Regions from separate parts of the Variovorax sp. GW821-FHT10B04 genome, predicted to be linked through region 1. Evidence: predicted binding sites of a transcription regulator. Region 1 holds the regulator's gene; the other holds the start of a gene.
The links. Region 1 encodes LexA, which represses DNA repair genes until DNA is damaged. Its sites were predicted from a motif close to ACTGTATNNNNATACAGT; they were not measured.
Positions count from the first base shown of each region.

Region 2: AC07PZ_RS07565 (ATP-dependent helicase) is a predicted target of LexA. The motif match lies at 2,622-2,639, and genes of this name have one in related genera.

Region 1 is NZ_JBWKNQ010000017.1:118,675-123,496, forward strand. Features, by position in the region: gene kdsB (3-deoxy-manno-octulosonate cytidylyltransferase) at 1-612, shown strand, start outside; gene adk (adenylate kinase) at 732-1,388, shown strand; gene AC07PZ_RS29675 (asparaginase) at 1,406-2,422, opposite strand; gene lexA (transcriptional repressor LexA) at 2,496-3,170, shown strand; gene AC07PZ_RS29685 (hypothetical protein) at 3,212-3,637, shown strand; gene AC07PZ_RS29690 (D-2-hydroxyacid dehydrogenase family protein) at 3,745-4,752, shown strand.
Region 2 is NZ_JBWKNQ010000002.1:532,143-536,964, reverse strand. Features, by position in the region: gene hpf (ribosome hibernation-promoting factor, HPF/YfiA family) at 1-157, opposite strand, end outside; gene AC07PZ_RS07565 (ATP-dependent helicase) at 481-2,607, opposite strand; gene corA (magnesium/cobalt transporter CorA) at 2,819-3,805, shown strand; gene AC07PZ_RS07555 (Kelch repeat-containing protein) at 3,810-4,822, opposite strand, start outside.

The DNA.
Region 1 (4,822 bases):
GTGCGCATCGTCGAGGCCTGTGCCGCCCACGGTATCGATGCGTTGCTCACGCGCAAGGATCATCCGAGTGGGAGCGACCGCCTTGCCGAAGCCTGCGAACAACTCGGATTGCCGGACGAGGCGATCGTCGTCAATGTCCAGGGCGACGAGCCGCTGATCGATCCATCGCTGATCGATGCGGTGGCCGAGCTGCTTGCCGCGCGCCCCGACACTGCCATGAGCACTGCAGCTCATGCGATCGATTCGGTACAGGACTTCCTCAATCCCAACGTGGTGAAGACGGTATTGGACGCGGCTGGCAATGCGCTGTACTTCAGCCGCGCGCCGCTGCCCTGGTGGCGAGACGGCTTCGCGGCGCAAGGACCAACGGTTCTGCCGACGTCACCGGCGCCGCTGCGGCATGTCGGCATCTACGCCTACCGTGCCGGTTTCGTACGGCGCTTCCCGTTGCTCGCGCCCGCGCCGGTCGAAACAGCCGAAGCGCTCGAGCAATTGCGCGCACTCTGGCACGGGCATCGCATCGCGGTGCACGTCAGCGCGCACGCGCCAGGTCCCGGTGTGGACACCCCAGAAGATCTGACGCGGGTTCGCGCCCTGCTCGACGGCCGTTGAGCCCGACCCACTCGTCTTTTTTCGAGGGTGCGCATGCTATCCTCGACACAACTCCGCCCTCCTTCGTCGCCAGGACGAAGACGGCGTGACACAGAATTCAAAGAACGTCCGAGGACACCATGAGACTCATTTTGTTGGGCGCCCCCGGCGCGGGTAAAGGCACGCAAGCCGCTTTCATCTGCAAGAAGTACGGCATTCCCCAGATATCGACCGGCGACATGCTGCGCGCTGCGGTCAAGGCCGGTACGCCGCTTGGCCTGGAGGCCAAAGCAGTGATGGCATCGGGTGCGCTGGTGAGCGACGACCTCATCATCAACCTCGTGAAGGAACGTCTGGCGCTTCCGGACTGCGCCGGTGGCTTCCTGTTCGACGGCTTCCCGCGCACCCTTCCTCAAGCCGATGCCATGCGTGCGGCGGGTGTCAAGCTCGACTATGTGCTTGAAATCGACGTGCCGTTTGCGGACATCATCGAGCGCATGAGTGGTCGTCGTTCGCATCCTGCATCGGGCCGGATCTATCACGTCAAGTTCAACCCGCCCAAGGTGGATGGCAAGGACGACGTGACGGGCGAAGAACTGATCCAGCGCGATGACGACAAGGAAGAAACCGTCGGCAAGCGTCTCGATGTCTACAGCCAGCAGACCCGTCCGCTGGTGGACTATTACGCGAACTGGGCCAAGGCCGAGCCGGAAGCCGCGCCCAAGTACCGCGCCATCAGCGGCGTGGGCTCTGTCGATGAGATCACCCAGCGCGCGCTGGCTGCACTGAGCAACTGAAGCTGCCGCAGCAGGACTCAACCGTTCGAGGCGGCCGCCGTTTCGGGTTCCTGCGCCGCTTCTTCCATCAATTCGAGCATCAATGCGACACGCGCCTTGGCTGGCGTGAGCGCGCCTGCATCGCGCAAGACGTCGCCTGATTTCGGCAGGATGTGGCCTTGCATGCAGCGTGTCGCACGCACGACCGCCATGCCGGCGGACTGCGCCCGAATCGCGGCGTCCTCCAGGGCATGGTGCAGCGTTCCGTTTCCAGTCGCGGCGAGTACGAGCCCGCGCGCAGCACCCGGCTTGCCGCCGTTGCGCTCGGCGATCAACGCATCGACAAGCCCAGCGCCAGCGCCCGCATGGCTCATCAGAATTTCTACGCGCGGCCAATGAGACGGGTCTCGCGCGACAGCTGAAAGAGCCCCGGACGAAGCGCCTTCGGCGGGCCATTGGCGAAGCTGACGGACCATGCCCTCCTCGACGTAGCCGAGCGGACCTGAATCGCCCGAACTGAATGCATCGAGGCGGTACGTGTGGACCTTCTGCACGTCGAGCGCCGAATGCACCACGCCCGCGCATACGACCACGACACCCCGCGCGCCCGGCGTGGATGCAACGGCCATGGCGTCACGCACGTTCTGCGGGCCGTCGGGAGCCAATGCGCTCGCTGGTCGCATCGCGCATGTGATGACCACCGGCTTCTGCGGGCCGAGCGCGAGGTGAAGAAACAGTGCGGTCTCTTCGAGCGTGTCCGTCCCGTGAGTGATCACGACGCCCATCACATCGGCCTGGGCCAGCCAGTACGCGCAGCGCTGCGCGAGTCGCTGCCAGGTCGCCATATCCATGTCCTTGCTGTCGACCTGCGCAATCTGTTCGGCGTCCGCCGTGGTGCCGCGCGGCAACGCGATACCACTCAGCAAATCGTCCACGCCGACCTGCGCAGCGGTGTAGCCGATGTTGTCGCCCTTGGCTTCGGCGCGGCCGGCGATCGTGCCGCCGGTGCCCAACACGATGATTCGATGTGCCGCTGGGACAAGTTTGTTCACCATTGCTTGCAAAGTTCCGAGAGCTGGTTAAAAATACAGATACTGGATATTCAAACAGTACCGCAAGGAGCGTCCCATGCAGTTCACCGCAAAGCTTACCTCTCGCCAGCAGCAGATCCTCGATCTGATTCGCAGCACCATCGCTCGCACTGGCGCGCCACCCACGCGTGCGGAGATCGCCAATGAGCTCGGCTTCAAGTCTGCCAACGCAGCGGAAGAACATCTCCAGGCGCTGGCCCGCAAAGGTGCCATCGATCTGCTCAGCGGCACTTCGCGTGGCATCCGCTTGAAAGGCGATGCGCTGCGTTCGCTCAATGAATCACGAAACAACCAGTTCTCGCTATCGCTTCCCGGCATGGCGCAGCTCGCGTTGCCGCTTGTCGGCCGCGTGGCGGCAGGGTCACCGATCCTCGCCCAGGAACACGTGGACCAGACCTATTACGTCGAAAGCACGCTGTTCCAGCATCAGCCCGACTACCTGCTCAAGGTGCGCGGCATGTCGATGCGCGACGCCGGCATCATGGACGGCGACCTGCTGGCGGTGCAGGCCACGAAGGAGGCACGCAATGGCCAGATCGTCGTCGCACGGCTCGGCGAAGAGGTCACCGTCAAGCGGCTCAAGCGCACCAAGGACGTCGTCGAGCTGCATGCAGAGAACCCGGACTACCCGACCATCGTGGTTCAGCCTGGTGAGCCCTTCGAGATCGAAGGCCTCGCCGTCGGACTGATCCGGAACACGATGTTGATGTAGTGCCGTCGAAATCGGCTGCGAGAGGTGGCGGGCGTATGGCGATGGCCATCACCCTGTCGCAGCCTTCGGATCGCAATCCTGCCTGTGTTCAACCTCTACCTTCTGGAGTTCACATGGGAATCGCCCTTCTTGCTTTCGTTGATCTGTTGATGCCACTGCAATCGCTGGCCAGCCGCTGGATGGCTACGCGTCGCGACCATGACATCGGTGGTGCCGGTCTGCGTTATGTGTCGGTACGTCCGGCCGTTGGCAATCCACCGAGTGGCCTGGCGTCCAGCGTCGCGACCAAGCCTGCGCGGCCTCTGCGCGTGGTGCGCGTCGTCGATAGGCACGCCAACGAATCGCATGCAGGCCGCGTGGTGATTTCGGGTCGCATGTCGGATGTCTGCGCCGAGCTCGATCGACTCGCGGCGCTGGAAGCGTCGGGTGCTGTCTCGTTGCACGACAGGAACTACCGCCTGCACTGATTGCCCCGCGCGTAGCGGCAGATCAATGCGCCGCACCGCAAAAAGCGGGTATCTGCAGGATGCCTGCTGACATGGCGAGCCGATGCCGGGAGGCACAATGGCGAGCCATGAATATTGTGATCCTCGATGACTATCAGGACGCAGTGCGCAAGTTGCGCTGCGCCGCCCGGCTAGACGCTTATTCAGCCAAGGTCTATACGAACACCGTCAAGGGCATCGGTCAGTTATCGGTACGGCTGAAAGACGCCGACGTGATCGTGCTCATCCGCGAGCGCAGCCAGATCTCGCGGCAACTCATCGAGAAGCTCCCGCGCCTCAAACTGATCTCCCAGACAGGCCGCGTCGGCAGTCACGTGGATGTCAACGCCTGCACCGAACGTGGCGTCGCCGTGGCTGAAGGCAGCGGTTCGCCGCTGGCACCGGCCGAGCTCACCTGGGCCCTGATCATGGCGGCGATGCGCCGTCTGCCTCAGTACATCAGCAATCTCAAGCACGGCGCCTGGCAGCAGTCCGGACTGAAGTCCGCATCCATGCCACCCAACTTTGGCCTCGGTTCGGTGCTGAAAGGAAAGACGCTGTGCATCTGGGGCTACGGCCGCATCGGCCAGTTGGTGGCCCGTTACGGCCAGGCGTTCGGCATGCAGGTCGTGATCTGGGGACGTGAAGAGAGCTGCAACCGCGCGCGCTCCGATGGCTTTCAGGTCGCGCCGAGCCGCGAGGATTTTTTCGCGATGGCCGACGTGCTGACCATTCATCTGAGACTGAATGACGACACGCGCGGCGTGCTCACGCTGGACGACCTCTCGCGCATGAAACCCACATCGCTGTTCGTCAACACGTCGCGTGCCGAGTTGGTGGAACCGGACGCCTTGCTCGCCGGCCTGAACCGCGGCCGTCCCGGCATGGCGGCGATCGACGTGTTCGAGAGCGAGCCGCCGCTGCAGGGCCATGCCCTGCTGCGCCTCGAGAACTGCATCTGCACGCCGCACATCGGCTATGTCGAGCAGGAAAGCTACGAGATGTACTTCGGCCTTGCATTCGACAACGTCGTGAACTTCATCAAGGGCAATCCGAGCAACATCGTGAACCCCGGCGCACTGCAGGTGCGCCGCTGATACTGCACTTGCACGATTGCCAGCACGCTGGCAGTACAAACGAGGACCGGCGCTGCGCGCGACGCGCGGA
Region 2 (4,822 bases), on a different contig from region 1:
GCCGGCGCTCCTTCTCCTTCTGGTTCTCCACCGTGAGGATCACCTTCACATCGACCACCTGATCGAAGTGCCGGGATATCCGGTCGAGCTTGCTCGTCACGTACTTGCGCAAGGCGGGAGAAACGTCGAGGTGATGGCCGCTGATCGTCAAATTCATGAATGACCTCCTGGAATTGACGGTTGGGGAAATGGCCGGCGTCCCGGAATGGCACGTCGACCGGCGAAAAAACGGAGTGGCTGATGCGGGGGAGATGAGATTGGAGAGGGAAATTCGGGGGGTCGATTCACTATGCCCAAGCCGTCACGGTAATGCAATCTCGGCGCGGTAAGCGTCTGCATCGCATCCGTTTCATGCGCTGGATCAGCTAGCCATTTGATAGCGGCAGCGCTTGCAGCCTCGCGGTGCGCCGGGCCGAAATGCCGAGCGGTTCTTTCGACGAAAAAAAGAAATCGACCCTTTTTCAAACAGGGCCGAAATGCTCAGCGCCAGGTTGCCCGCATCCGGCTCAGGAGGTCGAGCGTGGCGGCCGGCGCCGGGACGCCAACGGCGCGTGCGGGCGGCGGCGGCCAGGTCACATGCTCGAAGCGATGCGCGTCCGATTCGGGAATGAAGCGCGTGCGACCCGCATAGAGATGCCGATCGCCACGCGCCGCCTGCTGCGTGACGTAGAAGCGCTGCGGCACCAGCAGGTGCAGATGGTCGCGCGCTCGCGTCATCGCGACGTAGAGCAGCCGCCGTTCCTCTTCCAGCTCATGCGCCCCCTGCGCCACGTCGGCCGGGATGCAGCCGTCGACCGCGTTGAGCACGTGCACCGACGTCCATTCCTGCCCCTTCGCCGAATGGATGGTCGACAGGATCAGGTAGTCCTCGTCGAGCAGCGGCGGCCCCGCCCGGTCGCTCGTGGCTTCCGGTGGATCGAGCGTGAGCTCGGTCAGAAAGCGCTCGCGCGACGCATAGCCCGAGGCCAGCCGCGCGAGCTGCTCCACGTCGCCGCGGCGCACGCCGGCATCGTCGTGCAACCGTTCGAGGTGCGGCAGGTACCAGTCCAGCGCCAATTCCATGTCGGCCGGCCAGGCCAATCCGGGTGCGCGCAGCGCGGCGTAGATGTCGGCGAAGCGCTGCCATTCGACCTTCGCTGCCGCTGGCGGCGAGAAATCCTGCACCGCCGCGGCAGGGTCTGCAGCCTGGTCCATGGCATCGAGCAGTCGCGCCGAAGTCGCCGGACCGATTCCGGGAATCAGCTGCGTGACCCGGAAACCCGCCATGCGCCCACGCGGGTTCTGGACGAAGCGCAGTACGGCAAGCAGGTCCTTGACGTGCGACGCCTCGAGGAATTTCAGGCCGCCGTATTTCACGAACGGAATGTTGCGGCGCACCAGTTCGAGTTCGAGCGCCGCACTGTGGGTCGAGGTCCGGAACAGCACCGCCTGCGACTTCAACGCCAGCCCGCCCTCGCGGTGCGCGAGCACGCGATCGGCCACCCAGCAGGCCTGCTGCGCCTCGTCGGGCACCAGCACGATCTGCGGACGTCCGGCCGATGGCTTGTCGGTCCACAGCGTCTTGGCGTGGCGTTCGGCCGCGGCGGCGATCACCGCGTTCGAGACGTCCAGGATCGGCTGCGTCGAACGGTAATTGCGCTCCAGCGTGACGACGCGCGCCGGCACCGGCTCCGGCCCCTGCGCGCCTGGCCGGGAAAACTGCCCCGGAAAATCGAGGATGTTGCGCACCGTTGCGCCCCGAAAGGAATAAATCGACTGCGCATCGTCGCCGACCACGGTGAGTCCGCGCCCGTCCGGCTTGAGTGCGAGCATGATCGCCGACTGCAGCCGGTTGGTGTCCTGGTACTCGTCGACCAGCACGTGATCGAAGCGGCCGCCCACCAGCCGCGCCCAGCTCGGGTCCGCGACCATTTCGGCCCAGTACAGCAGCAGGTCGTCGTAGTCGAGCACCTGCTGGCGCTGCTTGGCTTCCACGTAGGCGCCGAACAGCCGCTTGAGTTCGGCCTCCCAGTCGGCGCACCACGGGAACGCATCGCGCAGCACTTCGGCCAGCGGCGCGCAGGTGTTGACGACGCGCGAGTAGATCGACAGGCAGGTTCCCTTGCGCGGAAAACGGCGCTCCGTGGCTGAAAAGCCGAGCTCGTGCCGCACCAGGCCCATCAGGTCTTCGGCGTCGCCGCGGTCGTGGATCGTGAAGTTCTCATCGAGCCCGATCGACGCCGCATATTCGCGCAACAGCCGCGCGCCGATGCCGTGGAAGGTGCCGGCCCAGGGCAGCGCAGGCGGCGATTCGGCCCCCAGGCCGAGCACGCGTGCCAGCACCTGGCCGGCACGGCGGCCCATCTCCTGCGCCGCACGGCGCGAAAAGGTCAGCAACAGGATGCGCTGCGGATCGGCGCCCTGCGCGATCAGGTGCGCCACCCGGTGCGCCAGCGTGGCGGTCTTGCCGGAACCCGCGCCGGCGATCACCAGCAGCGGCCGCGTGTCGCCGACAGCGGCGCCGACACCGTGCTCCACGGCTGCGCGCTGCGCCTCGTTGAGCGTGGAAAGTGCCTGCGCCAGACGCTCGGCCTGGCTGTGTGGAACGGAAGCGGCGATGGAGGACATCGGGGCGCGACTTTACTGGATATCCATCCAGACCAGTGGCATGTCCGTCGAGGGCGCGGTGCCATAATCGTGCGTCGCTGCAACCGGAGATTTCGCCTTGGAAACCGCCCCGTCTCGGCAGCTTTCAACTCCCGTCTGAAGCCATCGGCGAGGGACTTGAAAGCGCCAACCAACCCCTCGCCCATCGCCAGTCATCTCAGGGAGTGAGCCCATGCTCAACATCTTCACGCTCGCCAACGGCCGCCTCGTCCAGGAAGAAATCGAGGCCCTCGAAGAGCTTTCCCGGTTCCAGCCCATATGGGTCGACCTCGAATCGCCAACGGTCGAGGAAAAACGCTGGATCAAGCAGTACTACGGCCTGTCCATCCCGGAAGACGCGATGGACGAGGACATCGAGGAATCGGCCCGCTTCTACCAGGAAGACAACGGCGAACTGCACATCCGCAGCGACTTCCTGATCGACGACGACGAAGACCCGCGTTCGGTGCGCGTGGCGTTCATCCTCAACCAGCACAACAGCGACCTGCGCAGCCGCGGCGTGCTGTTCTCGATCCACGACGAGGACGTGCCCGTGTTCCGCCTGGTGCGCATGCGTGCGCGCCGCGCGCCAGGGCTGATCGAGGACGCGAAAGACGTGCTGCTGAAGCTGTTCGACGCCGACGCCGAATACTCGGCCGACACGCTGGAGAACATCTACGACGAACTCGAGATCGCGGGCAAGAAGGTGCTCGAAGGCAACGTCAGCGACGAGCTGGCCGGCGAGGTGCTCGGCGCGATCGCACGCCAGGAAGACTTGAACGGCCGCATCCGCCGCAACGTGATGGACACGCGCCGCGCGGTGAGCTTCATGATGCGCAGCCGCATGCTCAACGCCGAGCAATTCGAAGAGGCGCGGCAGATCCTGCGCGACATCGAGTCGCTCGACAACCACACGGCCTTCCTGTTCGACAAGATCAACTTCCTGATGGACGCGACCGTCGGTTTCATCAACATCAACCAGAACAAGACGATCAAGATCTTCTCGGTCGCCAGCGTGGCGCTGCTGCCGCCGACGCTGATCGCGAGCATCTACGGCATGAACTTCAAGTTCATGCCCGAGCTCGACTGGTCGCTCGGCTATCCGTACGCCCTGCTGTTGATGGCGGCCAGCGCGCTCGGGCCGATGTGGTACTTCCGCCGGCGCGGCTGGCTCAAGTAGGCGACTACCAGCCCACTTCGCTGCTGGTCACCCATTCCCTGTGCCAGGCATAGGGATCGGGCGCCGTCGGGTTATCCGACGTGGAAACCGCGCCATTCGACACCAGCAATTTTCCGCTCGTCATCAGCACAGCCGCATGCCCGGAACGGGGTGACAGCAATGTTCCCCACGGCTGCCATGCGTTCGTCGAGGGGTCGTAGGCTTCAACGCTGCCCAGCGTAAGTGGCAACTTCGTCCCGAATCCACCTGTCGGCAGAGAATCGACTTCGTTCCAAATGTTTCCCCCTGCGACGGCGACTTGGCCGGTAGGCAGCAACGTCACCGAAAACCCTTGTCGACGGGTCGCCAGACTGCCTGCGGATGACCACACGCCGGTAGCCGGATCAAAAAGCTCGGCCTGCGCAACAGCCGACCAGCCGCAGGCGCAATAGTGTGCAGTCGATCCCGTAGACCCTCCGACGGCGAGAACCTTTCCGTTGGGCAGCAAGGTGCTCGTGTGATTGGTGCGAGAAGTCGCCAGTCGCCCGGCAGAGGTCCATTTCCCGAGAGATGGGTCGAATACCTCACTGTCGGCAATGGTGGAACTCCCCCCGGCTGCGCCGCCCGCAGCCAGAATATTGCCATTTGCCATCAACGTGAACGAGCCGCCATAGGCGTGGTCCACCAGCGCAGCAGCGCTTGCGCTCCACACACCTGTCTCGGGCTGGAGGAGTTCGACACGCTTTCCGTCCGAAGCAAACACGCGACCATCCAGCAGGACCTGGAGCTGTTCCAGCTTCGTCAGCGTCGCGAACTGTCCACCGGACGTGAACGTCTGCGTGGTCGGGTCATAGAGCCGCAACTCCGCGGCGGCGCTGGCGACCAGGACCTTTCCACTGGAAGGCAGCAAGACGGCCGCTTGCAGCGGCTGAAATGGCAGCGTGCCGGCCGGCTTCCAGAGAGCGCTCACGGGGTCGTATCGCTCGACCGCAACGACGCCGCTGCCGGCCAGGTCCTGCCCCCCCAATGCGAGTACCG